4 regions of the Bradyrhizobium sp. F1.13.3 genome follow, and region 2 is predicted to be linked to each of the others. Evidence: predicted binding sites of a transcription regulator. Region 2 holds the regulator's gene; each other region holds the start of a gene.
The links. Region 2 encodes LexA, which represses DNA repair genes until DNA is damaged. Its sites were predicted from a motif close to TGTTCNNNNTGTGTTCNG; they were not measured.
Positions count from the first base shown of each region.

Region 1: ABIB66_RS29960 (type IA DNA topoisomerase) is a predicted target of LexA. The motif match lies at 1,132-1,149, and genes of this name have one in related genera.
Region 3: uvrA (excinuclease ABC subunit UvrA) is a predicted target of LexA. The motif match lies at 2,652-2,669, and genes of this name have one in related genera.
Region 4: ABIB66_RS36530 (DUF3072 domain-containing protein) is a predicted target of LexA. The motif match lies at 2,542-2,559, and genes of this name have one in related genera.

Region 1 is NZ_JBEPRI010000013.1:114,273-118,858, reverse strand. It holds gene ABIB66_RS29965 (hypothetical protein) at 1-852, opposite strand, end outside; gene ABIB66_RS29960 (type IA DNA topoisomerase) at 1,203-3,632, shown strand; tRNA gene ABIB66_RS29955 (tRNA-Ile) at 3,787-3,862, opposite strand; gene ABIB66_RS29950 (Bug family tripartite tricarboxylate transporter substrate binding protein) at 4,244-4,586, opposite strand, start outside.
Region 2 is NZ_JBEPRI010000007.1:155,867-160,452, forward strand. It holds gene ABIB66_RS20415 (HAD family hydrolase) at 1-59, shown strand, start outside; gene ABIB66_RS20420 (hypothetical protein) at 229-420, shown strand; gene ABIB66_RS20425 (molybdopterin molybdotransferase MoeA) at 649-1,860, shown strand; gene lexA (transcriptional repressor LexA) at 2,037-2,738, shown strand; gene ABIB66_RS20435 (hypothetical protein) at 3,200-3,634, shown strand; gene ABIB66_RS20440 (GAF domain-containing protein) at 3,858-4,586, shown strand, end outside.
Region 3 is NZ_JBEPRI010000007.1:51,357-55,942, reverse strand. It holds gene uvrA (excinuclease ABC subunit UvrA) at 1-2,556, opposite strand, end outside; gene ABIB66_RS19940 (outer membrane protein) at 2,841-3,536, opposite strand; gene ABIB66_RS19935 (single-stranded DNA-binding protein) at 3,996-4,493, shown strand.
Region 4 is NZ_JBEPRI010000020.1:103,054-107,639, forward strand. It holds gene ABIB66_RS36500 (HWE histidine kinase domain-containing protein) at 1-939, shown strand, start outside; gene ABIB66_RS36505 (hypothetical protein) at 936-1,157, opposite strand; gene ABIB66_RS36510 (hypothetical protein) at 1,296-1,553, shown strand; gene ABIB66_RS36515 (hypothetical protein) at 1,648-1,896, shown strand; gene ABIB66_RS36520 (hypothetical protein) at 2,031-2,240, opposite strand; gene ABIB66_RS36525 (hypothetical protein) at 2,259-2,480, opposite strand; gene ABIB66_RS36530 (DUF3072 domain-containing protein) at 2,596-2,826, shown strand; gene ABIB66_RS36535 (DUF6496 domain-containing protein) at 2,909-3,250, shown strand; gene ABIB66_RS36540 (hypothetical protein) at 3,257-3,619, opposite strand; gene ABIB66_RS36545 (Do family serine endopeptidase) at 3,886-4,586, opposite strand, start outside.

The DNA of each region.
Region 1 (4,586 bases), on a different contig from region 2:
AGATAGCTTGGTTGTTACGGTATCGTTGCTGGCCTGGACAGCCGATCTGACGGCGTCACCGATCTTCATGGCTATGTTGGTGTTGAACAACTTCAGCTCCGCTAAGCTCTCTTGCTGGACTGATAGCTGTCTTTCAGTGATGTTTTGCTCGCTGACGAAAAGTAGGCGCTCTTGCAGAGCATCGTTGAGCTGATGGACCCGGCCATGAAGATGTTTAAGTATCAACCTAATCAACAGCGATAGAACCAGCGACGCGACCAATCCAGCGGCGGAAATATAGAATTTCGCAGCAGCTGTGGTGAGGAGTTGATTGAGCGCTTCTTTGATTTTTTCTTGATCGACTGCCGCCGTTAGACTTTGCGTCGAGAAGGTCAGCGCAGCAATCAGTCCGATAAAAGTTCCGAGCAGCCCCAATCCGACAAAGTAGTTGGGCAAACTGCGAACGAAATCATACTGAACTAACAGGCTTCGCGGATTGAAGAAGTTGCCGGGCCGCGCTGAGGCTAGAATTACTGATCGTGGGCCGTTGCGAAAAATGAGTGTTTTGCGGAATTCTTGCCATACACTTGAGGTCGCTCTATTCGATACCAGAGCGCTATCGATTGCGTCGTAATTTTCTTGGAAGGCGGACCGCTTCTCGTGCGCACTCTCCTTGCCGGAGTTTCCTTTGACCGTGAGCAATGCCGAACGTAACCGATACGACTGGGGCAATGCAAAGCAGAGAAAGCATAGGAAGACGGCGACAGCGAGAACCAACAAACCCGTTGCGAGCTTCGGTCCAAAATCTGGCGTTCCAAAAGGGACCAGTATCGCGTTGTATAGCGAAAAAATGTAGGCGAGGAACGCTTCCATGGGAGATCAATCTCTACGGCTAAGAGCCTTGCGTCACATTCTAGCGACGTCACTTGGTATGCCAGACTAATCGTTGCCGATCATGGTTGTCCGAGCATTGGCCACAGCTAAAATTAAGGTAAGAGGCAAGCTGAGGACGACGGAGCCGCGGGTTTCAGGCGCTCATAACGGCTCGCTTGCAGGTCGTCTAAGGGGCGGCATCGGCCTACCCGAATCGAGGCAAGGCAGCAAAACTTCCGCCGTCGGGATTTGCCTTTCGGATACATTGCACGTCTCTCGTGTTCATGATATGTTCTATACCGGATACGTCGCGAATACGTCGCTAAGAACATCCTCCCAAGTGGGCCGTCATGGCAGATCAGATCGTCATCACGGAGAAAACCAGCCAAGCCAAAGACGTCCGTGCCGCCATCGGTTCTCGCTACGGCGACGTTCTTCCAGCTGAAGGCCATTTGTTCGACCTCCTCGAACCGGAAGACGTTGTTCCGGCCTGGAAGCGTTGGTCCCCGATACTGTTGCGGCCTGAAGGTCTTTACGGAACGCGTCCGGCTGAGGGCGGCAACAAGGCCGCCAAGCTCAAGGCCATTCGCGAGGCGTTGCGCACAGCCAAGCGAGTTTGGCTTGCGACCGATTGCGACCGCGAAGGCCAGCTGATCGGTCAGGAAATTCTTGAGCATTACGAGTATCGCGGTCAGGTAATGCGGGTCCTGTTCACCGCGCAGGATTCGCAGACCATCCGCGACGCATTCGGTCGCGCAAAACCTAATATCGAATATGCCCGCCTTTACGCCGCCGCCGTTGCGCGACGACAGGCCGATCAGATTTACAACCTGTCACTCACTCGTACCGCAACCGTCATCCTGGGACAGGGCGAGCGAAGAGTGATCGGGGTTGGTCGCGTAAAGACGCCGACATTAGCCATTGTGTGCAAGCGCGAGTTGGAAATTCGGAACTTCGTGCCGCTCGCTTATTTTGAGATTGTCGCCACCGCGAAAGTTGAGGGTGGGCAATTCCAGATGCGGCACACGCCGCAGGACCGAATTGTTAAGCGCGAAATTGCCCAGGACGTAGTCAAAGCGGCTGAAGGCTTCGAGGGCGCGCTTGCCGTGCGCGTCGAGGATAAGCGGCAAGTGCCACCCAAGCTGCATGATTTGCCATCGTTGCAGAAACTCTGCGGCTCGCGCTTCGGCTGGTCAGCCAGCAAAACGCTCGAACTGGCGCAGGAGCTGTATGACGGCCAGGGCAAGAAGATTGTCACCTATCCTCGCGCCGAAGTGCGCTATCTGCCGCAGAGCTTGATATCGGACGTGCCGCGAATCATAGCCGGACTGCGGGTGGGCCAATCGTTCAGCGCGATCCCGTTACCCGAGCCGCCGGTGATTCGTAGAGGTGCGAGCGGCACCTTCTACGATAAGGGGCTGGAGGGGGCGAGCCATCATGCCGTCATTCCCAATGTCAACGCCATCGACAAGCTGCTGGAGGTCTGGCCTCGTCTGTCGTCCGACGAGAAGAAACTCTTTGACGTCATCGCGCGGGCATATCTAGCCGCCCTGATGCCCGACTTCCGCTACCGGCAGACGACCGCAACGCTCGATGTGCACGGCTTCGAGTTCCGCGCCGCCGGTCGCCAGCCCATTGATCTAGGTTGGCGAGCGGCATTCCCGGAGTGGCAACCCGCTGACGAAAAGGGTGACGAGGCACAATTGCTGCCGCCGCTACGCAACGACGAGAGCGCGCAACTGCAAGATCCAAAAATTGAGAACAAGGAGACCCGGCCGCCGCCACGTTACAACGAAGGCACTCTGATCGAGGCTATGCAAAATGCCTGGCGTTTTGTTGATGACGAGGTTTTGCGGGATCGCTTGAAGGAGGCCAAGGGTATTGGCACGCCTGCGACCCGAGCCGAAAACATCGGCGGGCTGAAGAAGCAAGGTTTGCTGATTGCCCAGGGAAAGAATATTGTGCCGACCGAGACCGGCCTGTCGTTGTTCGGCGTTCTCAAACAAGCCGATCCGGCGCTTGTCGATCCGGGCGTGACCGCGCAACTTGAATGCCTGCTCGACGATGTCGTTGTAGGTAAACAGGAGATGGTCGGCGCGATTGACGCCGTATGCGATGTCGCCGAGCGCATTATCAACAAGCTGAAGGAGGGTGCTACCGCAGGGTTGCCTTCCTTGCTTGGCAGCGCAGGCGGTAATGGCCCAGGAACGTTTCCGCCGACGCCTGCGATGAAACGCTTTGCTGAGAGCCTCGTCCGGCAAAAGGGCATCAAGCCACCACCCGGCTACAAGGCGTCGATATCGATCTGCCGCAAATTCCTTAGCGAGCACGCGCCTAAAAAGTCCGACGGCGAAACGGCCGGTAAGCTCGCCCCCAAACCGGTAAGTCCAGCACAGTTGTTGTACGCCAAAAAACTGGCGCAGGGGAAAGGTCTCATCATCCCCGATGATGCGAGAACCAACTCGGCCGCGATGTCCGCCTGGATTGATATGAATCGAGGCAAAAAAAGCCGCAAGCCCAGTCGCAAGACCTCCTTCAGACCGGTTGGGTCGGTTGCATCCCAGGCTGCGCCGCCGAAGAGGTCTCGAAAGCAAAAAGTTGACACCAATGCCGCTTCGATAGGTCCCGCGCCAGCAAACTCAAGCAGGACGCCACTGCGGATTCCTTATGGCAACAAGGAGGTCGCTCTGAAGCTCGGTGCCCGTTATGGCTCAGGGGGATGGTATGCCCCGCCTGGAGTTGATCTTTCTGCATTCGGCGAACGGGGTTGGCTGCTTTAGGTGGCGGGACGTGTTTGGACCGGAGAAGAAGAGGTCGCGCGTGTTAGCTCTGCTATTAACTAAACGTGCTGGTGAGAAAATTAGGATCAGAAGCAACCGGTCCGCGAAACGGTCCGCAACGAAAATCCCGACGTCGATAACCCACTGATTTCATTGGTGGGCCCGGCAGGACTCGAACCTGCAACCAGACCGTTATGAGCGGCCGGCTCTAACCATTGAGCTACAGGCCCCGCCGCGAGACGGCTCGCGGGACTGCGCGGCCGGCAACGGTGCGCGGTTCGTTTACAGGGACGGAGGCGGGGGTGCAATGCTGGCGCCGGCGCTTGCAAACGTTGGCGCGGCAAGGCCTGAGATTTTTGAATAACCGAAATTTGCGATGATGCCCTTATAGTCCTGTTTTGCCCGACGGCGCAAGCCCACCTCGCCGAGCCTTCGCCCCCGTCCCCTGGCAATCGCGCCAGGGGGCTCGGTTTTCGATTCTGTAACCCCTTGTAATCCCAAGATGTTTCTACTGTGCATGGGGTTGTTTTCGCACATTTTGTCGGGAGGGGTCTTTCGATCCCCTCCGACGTCTCGTTGGCGCGCTGCAGGCGCGCGGCAGTTCCCCGGCGCTAGTCCACCGACACGCCGGCGAACTCCACCACCTTGCGCCACTTCTCGGTCTCGTCGGTGACCAGCTTGCCGAACTCGGCCGGCGTCATCGGCTTGGGGATGCCGCCGGTCTCGGTGAGGCGCGCGACCAGCTTCGGGTCCTTCAGCGCCTCGTTGACGGCCTTGTTGAGGATCTCGATCACATCAGGCGGCGTGCCCTTCGGCGCGGAGATGCCGTAGAAGCCGACCGATTCGAAGCCGGGCAACGTCTCGGCGATCGCGGGCACGTCCGGCACGCTCGGCCAGCGCTGCGGCGAGGTGACGCCGAGCGCGCGGACATTGCCGCCCTTGGCCTGCTCCATC
Region 2 (4,586 bases):
CCGTGCATGTGACTTCGCCGCGTGACGTCGGGAACGCATTGAAGGCATTGGGCATTTGACGAGGAGCCCTTGTCGCGAAACCCACGGCGGCACGGCCCGACGGGACCAATTTTGAAGGAATTGAGGAACCCGATCACTTTGTGCATTTTTGTACAGAGTTCCGGGAACGGAATACCGCCTTCCGGACTCTTAGAGTCCGTTGGGACTTCTACGGACGGATGCATCATCGTGCTGGGCAAAACCTACCTCACCAAGCAAGCCTCTCTTCTTCTTGAATTCGCCAGGACAACTTCAGATTCGGACCTTTCCGCCAAGCTTGTGAGCAAGGCCGCCGACCTGAAATCCCAAGCCGATCCGCTACCCGACAAGGATCAAGGACCCAAGGCGCCCGACGTAACTCCCGGGCAGGCAGGGAGCTGATCGATACAGGCCGGGGGGCGCACGTCGTTCTCGTCTTACCATGACCACTATCCTGCCGATCTGTAACCTCCTTCGGATCATGGCGCGACGCGCTTGATCCCGGCTTCCGGAACAACATGAAGCGGCGGGAATGACTGCGCCCGTTCAGCCGTTTTTGCCTCCGCGCCCGCGCTCGGCTAGAAGACTTGCGGAACATTCGCCCGAACGTGCCGAGCAGGAGTTTTCGCCGTGGCCTTGATGCCGGTTTCTGACGCGCTTGCCGCAGTGCTGGCGGGTGCAGAGCCGCTGCCGGAAGACATGATTTCCCTCGACGAGGCCTACCATCGCGTGCTCGCGCGTGACGTCGCGGCGCGACGTACGCAGCCGCCGCAGGCGATGTCCGCGATGGACGGCTACGCGGTGCGCGCGGCCGATGCCGCGACGATCGATTCGGAGCTCACCGTCATCGGCGAAGTCGCGGCAGGCCGACCGTTCGCGGGGACGGTCGGCGCCGGCGAGGCCGTGCGGATCTTCACCGGCGGCGTCGTTCCCGGTGGCGCGGACGCCGTCGTGATCCAGGAGGACACGGTCGCCGCCGGCAAGCGTATCACGATCAAGGAAGCCGCGATCGCCGGACGGCACATCCGTCCCGCCGGCGTCGATTTCCGCGAGGGCGACGTGCTCCTGCGCAAGGGAAGCCGTCTCACCGAGCGCGACCTCGCGCTCGCCGCCGGGATGAACCATCCGCACCTTGCCGTTTTCAGGCGTCCGAAGGTCGCGATTCTCGCCACCGGCGACGAGCTGGTGATGCCGGGCACCACGCCCGGTCACGGCCAGATCGTCTATTCCAACGGCTACGCCCTGCACGCACTCGCCCGCAGGGAGGGCGCCGAGACCATCGACCTCGGTATTGCCGCCGACACGCTGGAGGCCACCACCGCCGGCATCCGCCGCGCCCGCGAGAGCGGCGCCGACATCCTGATCACGACCGGCGGCGCATCGGTCGGCGACCACGATCTGGTCCAGCAGGCACTGAGGGACGAAGGCATCGCGATGGCGTTCTGGAAAATCGCGATGCGGCCAGGCAAGCCGATGATGCACGGTCGGCTCGGCACAATGGGTGTGATCGGCCTGCCGGGCAATCCCGTGTCGTCCTACGTGTGCGCTTTCCTGTTCCTGGTGCCTCTGATTCGCGCCCTGTCTGGCCGTTCTGTGATTCACCATCGCCGTGAAAGCGCCGTGCTCGGCCGCGACGTCGGCGCCAACGACCAGCGCGAGGACTATCTGCGCGCGCATCTGGAGGAGCGTGACGACGGCACACGCGTCGTTCTTCCCGTCAACCATCAGGATTCTTCGCTGCTTGCGAATCTCGCTGCAGCACAGGTACTTCTCGTGCGCGCTCCGTTTGCGCCGAAGGCCGAAGCCGGCACGGCTTGCGAAGTATTGCGGCTCCCCGTCTGAGCGCCTCGGCAACGCGCGTTCCGCGAACTTTGCTCTGTTCACGGTAAATTAAGCAGTTGCGGAACATGTATCGAACATATAGTGTCCGTTCATGATTTGTTTCGAGCATGTAGCGGCATATAGCCGAATTCAGCGTCTCGGAATCGGACGACATCAACCGGGGGACTTTGGTCGAGATGTTAACGCGCAAACAATACGAGCTTCTGCGGTTCATCAGTGAACGTCTGAAGGAAAGTGGCGTGCCGCCTTCCTTCGACGAGATGAAGGATGCGCTCGACCTGCGCTCGAAGTCGGGCATCCATCGCCTGATCACGGCGCTCGAGGAGCGTGGCTTCATCCGACGCCTGCCCAACCGCGCCCGTGCGATTGAAGTCATTAAGCTGCCGGAGCTCCAGGCAGCCGCAGGCAGCCGGCGCGGCTTCACGCCGAGCGTCATCGAGGGCAATCTCGGCAAGGTGCGTGCGAGCTCCAGCCTGCCGGCTGACGAGGGCGAGCGTCCCGTTGCGGTGCCGGTGATGGGCCGCATCGCGGCCGGCACGCCGATCGAGGCGTTGCAGACCCGCAGCCATACCATCAGCGTACCGCCTGACATGCTCGGCTCGGGCGAGCATTACGCGCTCGAAGTGCGCGGCGATTCCATGGTCGAGGCCGGCATTCTTGACGGCGACATGGCACTGATCCAGCGCAACGAGAGCGCCGATACCGGCGACATCGTGGTGGCGCTGATCGACGACGAGGAAGCGACGCTGAAGCGCTTCCGCCGTCGCGGTGCATCGATCGCGCTCGAGCCCGCCAACGCGGCCTATGAGGTCCGCATCCTGCCGCCCAACCGGGTGAAGATTCAGGGCAAGCTGATCGGGCTTTACCGGAAGTACTGATACCGGAAGTGCTTCATACCGGAAGTGCTTGGCGCCTCGCGCGCTTCCACCGGCATCGCCGGTCAGAGATTGGAGCGGATCATCGTCCGCTCCGGCTGGATAGTCGTTCTGGTTCTGCACAGACTATCCGGCCCCTCCTCCGGGGCTGGCTCCTCACGACGCCAACGAAACAGCACGGCTTCAAACAGCACCGCTTCGCGGCTCAAGTGTTCGAGGAAACACCGGCCAGCGATCAAGTTCGACCGCTGCAGCCAAGCCGGCAATATTCGCGCATGCGCCTCCCGAATGCATCGCAACGGGCTTTGTTCCTATTGAATTCGGGAAAGATAATGTGATCGCGGCTTGCAGAAGCCAGCCGCAGATTTGCCCATAACCAAGCAGAGCGTTCGTGCTTCCACTCTGATAGAGGCCTGCGCCTCGATAAGAGACGCGGGTAGCTATCCCAGCATGAGGAGCACCCGATGTGTGACTACAGCCTGCATGCCGTCGCGTCGCGCCCCGCCGAAGTCGGCGAGACGATCGTCACGACAAGCTTCCGCGGCACCTCGACGCGCGGCTTCGCCTCCGCAGCCGATCCGTCTGTTGCCGTCTGCCTGCTGCCAGGAACGGAGCTCGCCTTCGCCGACGACGTCCGCTACGACAATCGCTGGATCTGGACACGCACGATCAATTCCCGCGTGGGTAAGTTCGGCAAGATGGATCCGCACATTCCCGACCGCCATCATGACGCGATCGAATTCCCCGACGGTAAATATGTGCTGGTGACGCAGCTCGTCGAAGGCCAGCGCGCGACCGTGCTGCAGCTGCCGGTAACTCAGTCGGTCGCCGAGCGCGAGCACAAGGTGCAGATTATCGCCGACCGGCAGCCGACCGTCACGCACCTGCCGATCGGCTGACACAGCCGCCTCCGGCTACGAGGTCGGGGGTCAGGATTGAATTGCCATCGCCGGCCGCGGCCGGCGAGATGGTGTGGCTTGCGTCCGCGAAATCCAATCGGATGGACCAAGCAGTTGCACCTCTCCGCCGCACGAAGTTTGAGCCGCCCTGCCTGAAGTTTGAACGTCCGCTTCGCAGCCAAATGACCGATGCTGTCAGGGCTTGAGACGGCGGACACGCTCGATGAAAACCTTCCTTCGCGTCGTTGAACTCTGGGTGCCCGATCGGACGCGCATGCGGCTGGAGTTTGGTGGCGGCCTCTACGACGAAGGGCTGTCCGCGTTCAAGGCCGTCAGCGAAGAGCTGCACTTCGGGTATGACGAGGGACTTCCGGGCAAGGCTTGGGCCGCGGGCCACCCCGTGATCCTCACCAAATTCGCCAACTCCTATTTCAAACGGACCGATCAGGCGCTCGCGGCCGGCCTCACCTGCGGCGTCGCGGTGCCGGTGTTTGCGGGTGAATTCCTGCAAGCCGTCATGGTGCTATTCTGCGGCGACGACGAAGCGCATGTCGGGGCGATCGAGCTTTGGCACAACGACCCAGATGCCTCCCACGAGATGGGGCTCGTCGATGGCTATTATGGCACCGCCGACATGTTCGAATTCAACTCCCGCCACACTAAATTTCCTCGCGGCTTTGGCCTGCCTGGCCGCACCTGGAAGGCGGGGCTGCCGCTGATCATCAAGGACCTGCACGACGCCAGGAGTTTTCTGCGCTGGGAGGACGCAGCCAAGGTCGGGATCAATTGCGGCGTCGGCGTGCCCTATCGGACCGGCACGGACCAGACCTGGGTCCTGACATTCCTCTCCGCGCAGGCCACGCCGATTGCGCGACGCTTCGAGATCTGGATCCCGAACGAGACCCACTCGGCACTGGTGTTCCGCGCCGGCGATTGCAGCGCGCAGACCGAC
Region 3 (4,586 bases), 100 kb from region 2:
ATGCAGCGTCTGGAACGTCTCGCGCACGCGTGGGACCGCCTTGAAGAACTCGGCGGCTTCCTCGACGGTCATGTCGAGTACGTCGGCGATGCTCTTGCCCTTGAACAGGACTTCCAAGGTCTCGCGGTTGTAGCGCTTGCCCTTGCAGACGTCGCAGGTGACGTAGACGTCGGGCAGAAAGTGCATCTCGATCTTGATGACGCCGTCGCCCTGGCAGGCTTCGCAGCGGCCGCCCTTGACGTTGAAGGAGAAGCGGCCGGGCTCGTAGCCGCGCGCCTTCGACTCGGGGAGGCCGGCGAACCATTCGCGGATCGGCGTGAAGGCGCCGGTATAGGTCGCGGGGTTGGAACGTGGCGTGCGGCCGATCGGCGACTGGTCGATGTCGATGATCTTGTCGATGTGCTCGAGGCCCTCGATGCGGTCGTGTGGAGCCGCGCCCTCGCTGGCGTTGTTCAGCTTGCGCGCGATCGCCTTGTACAGCGTATCGATCAGCAGCGTCGACTTGCCGCCGCCGGAGACGCCCGTGACGCAGGTGAACAGGCCGAGCGGAATTTCGGCAGTGACGTTCTTGAGGTTATTGCCGCGCGCGTTGACCACCTTGATGGTGCGGCGATGGTTCGGCGGGCGCCGCTCCGGCACCTCGACCTCGAGCTCGCCGGTGAGATATTTGCCGGTCAGCGAGTTGGGGTTGCGCATGATCTCGGCGGGCGTGCCTTCGGCGATGATGTTGCCGCCATGCATGCCGGCGCCGGGGCCGATGTCGAGCACGTGGTCGGCGAGCAGGATTGCGTCCTCGTCGTGCTCGACCACGATCACGGTGTTGCCGAGGTCACGAAGTCTCTTGAGGGTGTCGAGCAGGCGCGCGTTGTCGCGCTGGTGCAAGCCGATCGAGGGCTCGTCCAACACATAGAGCACGCCTGTCAGGCCCGAGCCGATCTGCGAGGCCAGGCGGATGCGCTGGCTTTCGCCGCCGGAGAGCGTGCCGGAGGAGCGGGAGAGCGTGAGATAGTTGAGGCCGACGTCGAGCAGGAAGGTGAGGCGCTCGCGGATCTCCTTGAGGATGCGGCCGGCGATCTCGTTCTGCTGGGTGTTCAGCGCCTCCGGCACGGTCTCGAACCACGCGCCGGCGCCCTTCACCGACATCTCCGAGATATCGCCGATGTGCTTGCCGCCGATCTTGACGCAGAGCGCCTCGGGCTTGAGCCGAAAGCCGTGGCACGCCTCGCAGGGCACGTCGTGGAAGTACTTCGCGAGCTCCTCGCGCGCCCACTCGCTTTCGGTCTCGCGATAGCGGCGGTTGATGTTGGTGATGACGCCTTCGAACGGCTTTTTGGTGTCGTAGGAGCGGACGCCGTCCTCGTAGGAGAACTTGATCTCGTCCTCGCCGGACCCATGCAGGATCGCGTTCTGCGTCTTCTTGGGCAGATCCTTCCATTTGGTGGTCAGCGTGAACTTGTAGTGCTTGCCGAGCGCAGTCAGCGTCTGGATGTAATAGGGCGACGAGGATTTAGCCCAGGGCGCGATCGCGCCCTTGCCGATGGCGAGCTCCTTGTCGGGGATGACGAGGTCTTCGTCGACATGCTGCTCGACGCCGAGGCCGCCGCACGCGGGGCAGGCGCCATAGGGATTGTTGAACGAGAACAGTCGCGGCTCGATCTCGGGGATGGTGAAGCCGGACACCGGGCATGCGAACTTTTCCGAGAACAGCATGCGCTCGGGTCCGCTCTTGTCGTGGATCTTTGCGGTCTTCTTTTTCTCTTTCTCTTCCGCGGGTGCTGCCGCAGCCGGCGCGTCCGCGAATTCGATGACGGCAAGACCCTCGGCGAGCTTCAGCGCGGTCTCGAAACTTTCGGCGAGGCGCTGGCCGATGTCGGCGCGCACCACGATGCGATCGACCACGACGTCGATGTCGTGCGGGAATTTCTTGTCGAGAACAGGGGCTTCCGCGAGCTCGTGGAAGGCGCCGTCGATCTTGACGCGCTGAAAGCCCTTCTTGAGCCATTCGGCGAGTTCTTTGCGGTACTCGCCCTTGCGGCCGCGCACGACGGGCGCGAGCAGATAGAGCCGCGAGCCCTCGGGCAGCGCCAGCACGCGATCGACCATCTGCGAGACGGTCTGGCTCTCGATCGGCAGGCCGGTGGCGGGCGAATAGGGCACGCCAACGCGTGCCCACAGCAGGCGCATATAGTCGTAGATTTCGGTGACGGTGCCGACGGTGGAGCGCGGGTTCTTGGACGTCGTCTTCTGCTCGATCGAGATCGCCGGCGACAGGCCGTCGATCTGGTCGACATCAGGCTTCTGCATCATCTCCAGGAACTGGCGGGCATAGGCCGACAGCGATTCGACGTAGCGGCGTTGGCCCTCGGCGTAGATGGTGTCGAACGCGAGCGAGGACTTGCCGGAGCCCGACAGCCCCGTGAACACCACCAGCTTGTCGCGGGGAATCTCGACGTCGACGTTCTTGAGGTTGTGCTCGCGCGCGCCACGGATCGTAATTGCGCGCAGGTTTGATCCCGCGTTCTGTTGTTGGCGCTTCGCCTTGATCACTTCATCCATCCTGGTGGTCCTCAGGGAATCCAAAAGCGCGCGATCGCGCCAACGCAATAGGCGCGCTTCGCCCGGAACCGGGATCGGCGCCGATGGGTATGTAAGCGAACGTAGGAAGAACGAGGACGGATTTCCAGTGGGACTTGCGAATCGTCAACCGATTGTTGGCGCGCTGGCGGCATCTGGCAGGAGCAGGGCCTTGCGGAACTGCGCAGGAGCGGCCGGTCAAACAAAAAGGCCGGCGCAAGGCCGGCCTTTCGTAACGCGGATGGCGTTGGAGCTAAGTACTGAACTCAGTACTTGGCGACCACCGGGCCCCCGAAGTGATAGTTCACGCCGACCTGCACGGTGTGGAAGTTGAGCGTGCCGGACGGCAGCGCAGCGCCGAGGCTCGAGAAGTAGTTCTCGCTGCCGAGGCTGCGATAGAGGTACTCGCCCTTGACCGACCACTGCGGAGCGAAGAACGCTTCGACGCCCGCACCGACGGTCCAGCCGGAGTGCCACTTGCTGTCCGAAGCGGTCACGCCGAGCGCGCTGATGCTCAGCTTGTTGTCGATCCAGGCGTAACCACCGGTGCCGTAGAACAGCACCTGGTTGACGGCGTAGCCGATACGGCCGCGCACAGTGCCCATCGCATCGGTCTTCGAGCTGAAGGTGGTGCTGACGACGCCAAATCCGGGGACGGCAACTGGACCAGTCACAGACGCGTTGACGTCAGCCCAGGCGCCATCGGCCTCGATGCCGAACACGACATTGCCGGTCTGCCAATTGTAGCCGGCGGTGCCGCCGACGAAGCCGCCCTGCATCCGCGGGCTGTTCGAATCTTCCCAGGCGCCGCCACCGACGACACCGAGGTAGAAGCCGGTCCAGTTATAAACCGAAGCCATGGCCACCGGGGCCTTGGTGTAGGGGCGCGCCGCGAGATCAGCGGCCGAAGCCGGGGCAGCGAGAGCGAACAAACAGGCCGAAGCCAACAAAACCTTTTTCATTTTCAACTAATCCCAGTCCCAGTTTCTGATTGTGCCTTCCACGATAGGGAAGGGCATCGGACTCACTTGCCCAACTAAGGCCGTACTTACACCATTGAAGCCGCAAGTTGTGTCACTGGAAAGCCACAGCGGCCTGAAAATGGTGCAGTTGCTGACCTATTGTTCCCGTAGAGGGCAAGCCTTCCTTCCTTCCAGGAACCTACAAAGGTCCATTTGACGCGTGCCTTTTCACAGCACATTGGCGATCGATCCCACACATTCGGTCCTGTCATTCGCCAAGAACAAATCTGGAACGAACTGGAGGTCGATGCTATATGTGGGGATAACCGGAGGGGTGACGGACGGATCGGCGGCCGCAAGCGTTCGGCGAGCGTATAGGGTCGCCTCGACGGGCACGGCGGAACGCGGGGAGCGGACCGGCCTTCTTGAATTCAGTGGCATTCGGAGTGGAGAGCGGAGATGGCGGGAAGCGTCAACAAGGTCATTCTGGTTGGAAATCTCGGCAAGGATCCCGAAATCCGCCGCACCCAGGACGGGCGGCCGATCGCCAATCTGAGCGTCGCCACGTCGGAGACGTGGCGCGACAAGGCGACTGGCGAGCGCAAGGAAAAGACCGAGTGGCACCGCGTCGTGATCTTCAATGAAGGGCTCTGCAAGGTCGCCGAACAATATCTGAAGAAGGGCGCCAAGATTTACGTCGAGGGTGCGCTCCAGACCCGCAAATGGACCGACCAGAGCGGCGTCGAAAAGTACTCCACCGAAGTCGTGCTGCAGGGCTTCAACTCCACCCTGACGATGCTGGACGGTCGTAGCGGCGGCGGCGGAGGCGGCAGCTTCGGCGACGAGCCGGGCGGCGATTTCGGCTCCTCCGGTCCCGTCAGCAGCGCGCCGCGGCGCCCTGTAGCGGCCGGCGGCGGTGGCCGCAACAGCGACATGGACGACGATATCCCGTTCTGAGCGATACCGTTCTGAGAACGCGGCGTCTCGATGCGGACGCGCCGGCCGGATGGGCGGCGCTTCTCATCTCGTGTCAGAAAATCCCGCTAATCG
Region 4 (4,586 bases), on a different contig from region 2:
GACTGGATGTGGGACGAGGGACAATACCGCATCTTTGGTGTTGGCCCGGAGAGCTTCGAGGTGAATCCGCCCAACGTTCAGGCGCTGTTGCATCCGGATGACGTCGATCAGTTGCGCAAGGCGATCGCCGAATTCAACAAGGGCACACGCTCCTATGAAACGGAGTTCCGGATCGTGCGGCCCGACGGCGACGTGCGCTGGTGTGTCGGCACGGCCGCCGCCACGGTTGACGATAGCGGTCGGGTCATGCGCGTCAGCGGCGTGACGGTGGACATCACCGAACGCAAGCGCGCCGAGGAACGGCAGACTCTCCTGGCGCGGGAAGTCGATCATCGCGCCAAGAATGCGCTGGCGCTGGCGCAATCGATCGTGCGCCTCACCCGCGCCGACGAGGTCAAAGCCTATGTCAGCGCCGTCGAGGGACGCATCAATGCACTGGCGCGCGTGCATACGATCCTGTCGCTGTCGAGCTGGCAGGGTGCCGAACTCTCAAAGCTGATCGACGAGGAGCTAGCGCCCTATTCCCTCGGCGGCCAGATCAAATTGGCGGGGTCCGAAGTTCAGTTGCTGCCGGCAACGGCCCAGACGCTCGCGCTGGCGCTGCATGAGCTTTTCACCAACTCGGCGAAGTATGGCGCGCTCTCGACGCGGACGGGACGGCTCGCGATCGGCTGGCAGGTCGAGGAAGAGCTGCTCACGCTGACCTGGGAGGAATCCGGCGGCCCGCTCGTGATGACGCCGAAATCCCGCGGCTTTGGTACGCGGAGCCTGCTTGCGAGCGTCGAGTCCCAGCTCGGCGGGCAGGCGCGATTCGATTGGCGCGCCGAGGGTCTGTTGTGCCGGCTCGAGGTGCCGTTGGTCCGCAAGACTGCCGCGACAACCGGGCCCGGCAACTTTGAAGCCGCCAGCTCCGCCGAATTGCAGCGCGCATCCGGTTAAGCGGACGCCACACTCTTCCTGCGTTGCGTCGTTCGTGCTTCGCGCGCGACGCGTCCTTCGAGCCAGGCTTCCGTTTGGGCGAGATCGCGCAGCGCCTTGGCATAGCGGCGCGCCGCGCTTCGCTCCGCGCCGCGGGGCAGCTTGCGCGCTTTGCGGAGGATGTCCGCGGCTGCGTTGCGATAAGCCAGAGAGCGATAGAGAAAGACCACCTTACCCATATCGAATGTTCCCGTGTTGCGCGCTCATTCTTGCAGGCCCGGCATGAACGTCGGATGAAGCGGGCGATGACAATTCCTTCATGCGGGTGGAACCGGTGCGTGTCGCACGCGTTGGATGCGAGATCGGGATAGAGTTCCATGCGCACGAAAAAGTCGTCGGACCTGATCTCTCCCAGCGGGCTCGTCCAGCTGATGACGCACGCGATGATGGGCGCAGCCTTAGGGCTGGCTTTCAGTCTCTTGCTCGTGCTGTCTAATCCAGACGTCGCCAATTTGCTGAGCCACGGCGGAAGACAGGCCGTTGCCGTTTTCGCCTTCACATTGGTGACGACGTTCGCGATCGGCGCGACACTCACCGGCCTCGTATTCATCCTCACAGAAGACAAGCAATCTTGAAGTCTGGTGATTTGCCGGAACTCCTTTGTTCGGAACTCCTGCGACGAATAGCGGTTGGCTGCCTGCGTCAATTCAACTCAGGGAGTTCCCGCGCATGAAGAACACCAAGCTCGCTCTTGCCGTGATGTTGGCAACCGGCCTCGCCGCCGCACCGTTCGCCGTGCAGGCCAAGTCGCACAAGGCGAAACACGGATCCTCGATGTCATCGTCGCAGACCACCACGGGCGCCAACACCAAGTCCTCCAAGGGGGCTGACCCCTCCGGTCAGGGCGGCTCTGGCCCCGGCTCCGACCAGGGCGGCACCATGACGAACAACAAGAGCGGCATGAGCAACACCAAGTAGGTGTTGTTCGTCGAACTCATGGAGGCCCCGCTACCGCGGGGCCTTTTTGCTTTGGCGTTCGAACGAACTTTTCTCGGGCCGGTTCGTCAACATGCGGTATCGAGGAGCCCCGCATGTCGCGCTGCGCGCAGGCTTCAGCTACGATGGCTGCCCAGGATGTCAGGATGAACGCCGGCGGGATCGGATTTCACCAGATGATCGAGTCGCGCTCGCTTGCGCGCGATCAAGAGCTGGGCCGCGGCGTCGTCGAGCCCCTCGCGTTGCAGCTGCCGGATCGCAGAGCCCAGTTCGAGAATCTCGGCGCGCAGCTTGAGAATCCGGTACGCATCCGGGTCTTCCTCCACCGTGCGCTCCCAAAGCTCTCAGCGGCGCGCGATCACGCGCAGAGGACTACCTGACGTCTTCGCGGAACGAAGGCGCATCCTGTCGCGGACATTCGGCAAGACATCGCCGCCACCCGCAGCCTTCCATTCGCAGATCAGCAGATTGATTTTCCGGCGCAGATCCATCTGCGCCAGGGCCTTCTCTGTGCAGTCGTGCTCGCGGTCGACGAGTTCGCGGACGGACACCTCGATATCGGCCATTTCCAGCCTCAAGGCGCTGATTTTACGTCGAATTTCATTAATTCTGTTGTCCATGACTTGTTAGAACAAAATAAGAACATATAGTCAAGTCACGATTTCAGAAGGGAGAAGCGACATGCAGGTTCAAGGTAAATACGACGCCAAGACTTTCCTAACCGACAAGACTTCCCTCACCGCCAAGGCTTTCCTCACCGAGCAGATGACGCGGGCGCAGGGCCTCCGGCTGAAACGGCTGAGCGAAGAGGCGTATCAACCCGCGCAATATGCGCGGGATCTGTCCTCCAGCGAGGCAGCACGGCGCATTCAGGTGCTGGAAGCGGAGATCGAGTTGGCGGATTCGTTCTAGGTAGGTCGCGTATCCCCGTTGCATGCGCGCTTCGGAACTATGCCTGTCCCGGATGGTTTTCCCCGGCCAAGGGAGAACATGCATGGCACGCAAGGCAAAGAAGCGCCGCTACTCGCGCAGCTCCGGCAGCGATGTCGAAAGCGAGATGAAGCGCTACAAGAAGGGTACCGCGAAAAGCGGACCGGGCGGTCGAGGCGGACGCGTGAAGAGCCGCAAGCAGGCAATCGCGATCGGCCTGTCGAAAGCGCGCAAGAAGGGCAAGAAGGTCCCGAAGAAAGCCGCAAAGCGGAAGACGTCCAAGAAAACGTCAAAGAAAACGTCGAAGAAATCGTCCAAGAAGACAACTCGGAAAACATCCAAGAAGACTTCAAAGAAGAGTTCGAAGAAAACGTCGAAGCGCAAATCCTCCAAACGGTCGCGCTGACCTCCGTCAGATCATGCTGCCCGGCATGAAGCAGCGGATCGAAACGCCGAACGCGGTCTTCACCGGCCACACCATGGTGCGGCCGGCTCGGTTCGGCTCAGTGATCACGGCTTCGTCCGGCACCTCGACCCATTCGCCGTCGAGCCGTACGCGATAATGTCCATTGTGCGAGTCCCAGTCGGGATCGGCGACGGCAAACCCATCCGCATCCGAGCAGCACGGACCGAGATGGCTGCGCAGGCCGTCGAACCACGGCTTGAGAGGTGAGTCCGCGTAGCGGCCGTCGTCGCGCCCGAGAGCGTTTCCACCCCATAGCACGAGGGGCGCCACGAGCAGCGCAGTCCTCAGCGAGAGCTTCAATCGATCCATGTCGGCACCGATCAAATACGAATTGCCGGCCGGCTCAGCGGCGGCAAGTTCGAAGTTCCACGCTTGCAATCGTCCCGGCGGCTTCATTGCCGTCGAGTCCACAACATCCGCAACTGTGACGAGCGAACACGGCTTTTTCGGACGAACCGGGTCATCCTCCCTGCCGTTAACGAGAATGTTATCGGCGGGCATCCGGAATCCTGAAGGCGAACAGGAAGGGCGGCCCGTGGGCCGCCTTTTTGGATCTGCGCCGATCGACGTTCGCCCTATGCGAGCGGCACCGCCACGAACCGGGTCGCCTGTGCGCTTCTGACCTGCAGCAGCACGCTGCGCTTGCCGGACGATTTCGCCTGCGCCAGCTCCGAACGGACATCGCCGATATTGGCGACGGCCTTGCCGCCCACGTTGAGGATGACGTCGCCGGTCTGGATGCCGCGTTGCGCGGCCGGCCCTTGCGGATCGACTTCAGTGACGACGACGCCCTTCTGGCCGGCGCCCTGCACGTCGCTGGCCGGAGCCAGGCTGAGCCCGAGACGCGGCGGCATGCCGGCATCTGGCTGCGACTTGCCCTCGTCGGCTCTCACCTGCCGCTCATTCGGCAACTCGCCGAGCGCCAGTGTCACCGTCTTGCTGTCGCCCTTGTGGACGACATCGAGCTTCACGGACGTGCCCGGCGCCAGGGTGGCGATAGTGCGGGCGAGATCGCGGGAATCCTTGATCGCGGTGCCGTTGACGGCGATGATGACGTCGCCCGCCTCGATGCCCGCTTTCGCCGCCGGGCTGCCGTCCTGCGGATTGTCGACGATCGCGCCACGCGCTTCCTTGAGGCCGAGGCTGTCGGCGATATCCGACGTCACCGGCTGCACCTGCACGCCGAGCCAGCCGCGTGTGACCGCACCCTTGTCCTTCAGCTGTGCGATGACGAGCTTTGCAGTCGAGGCCGGAACGTCGAAGCCGATGCCGACCG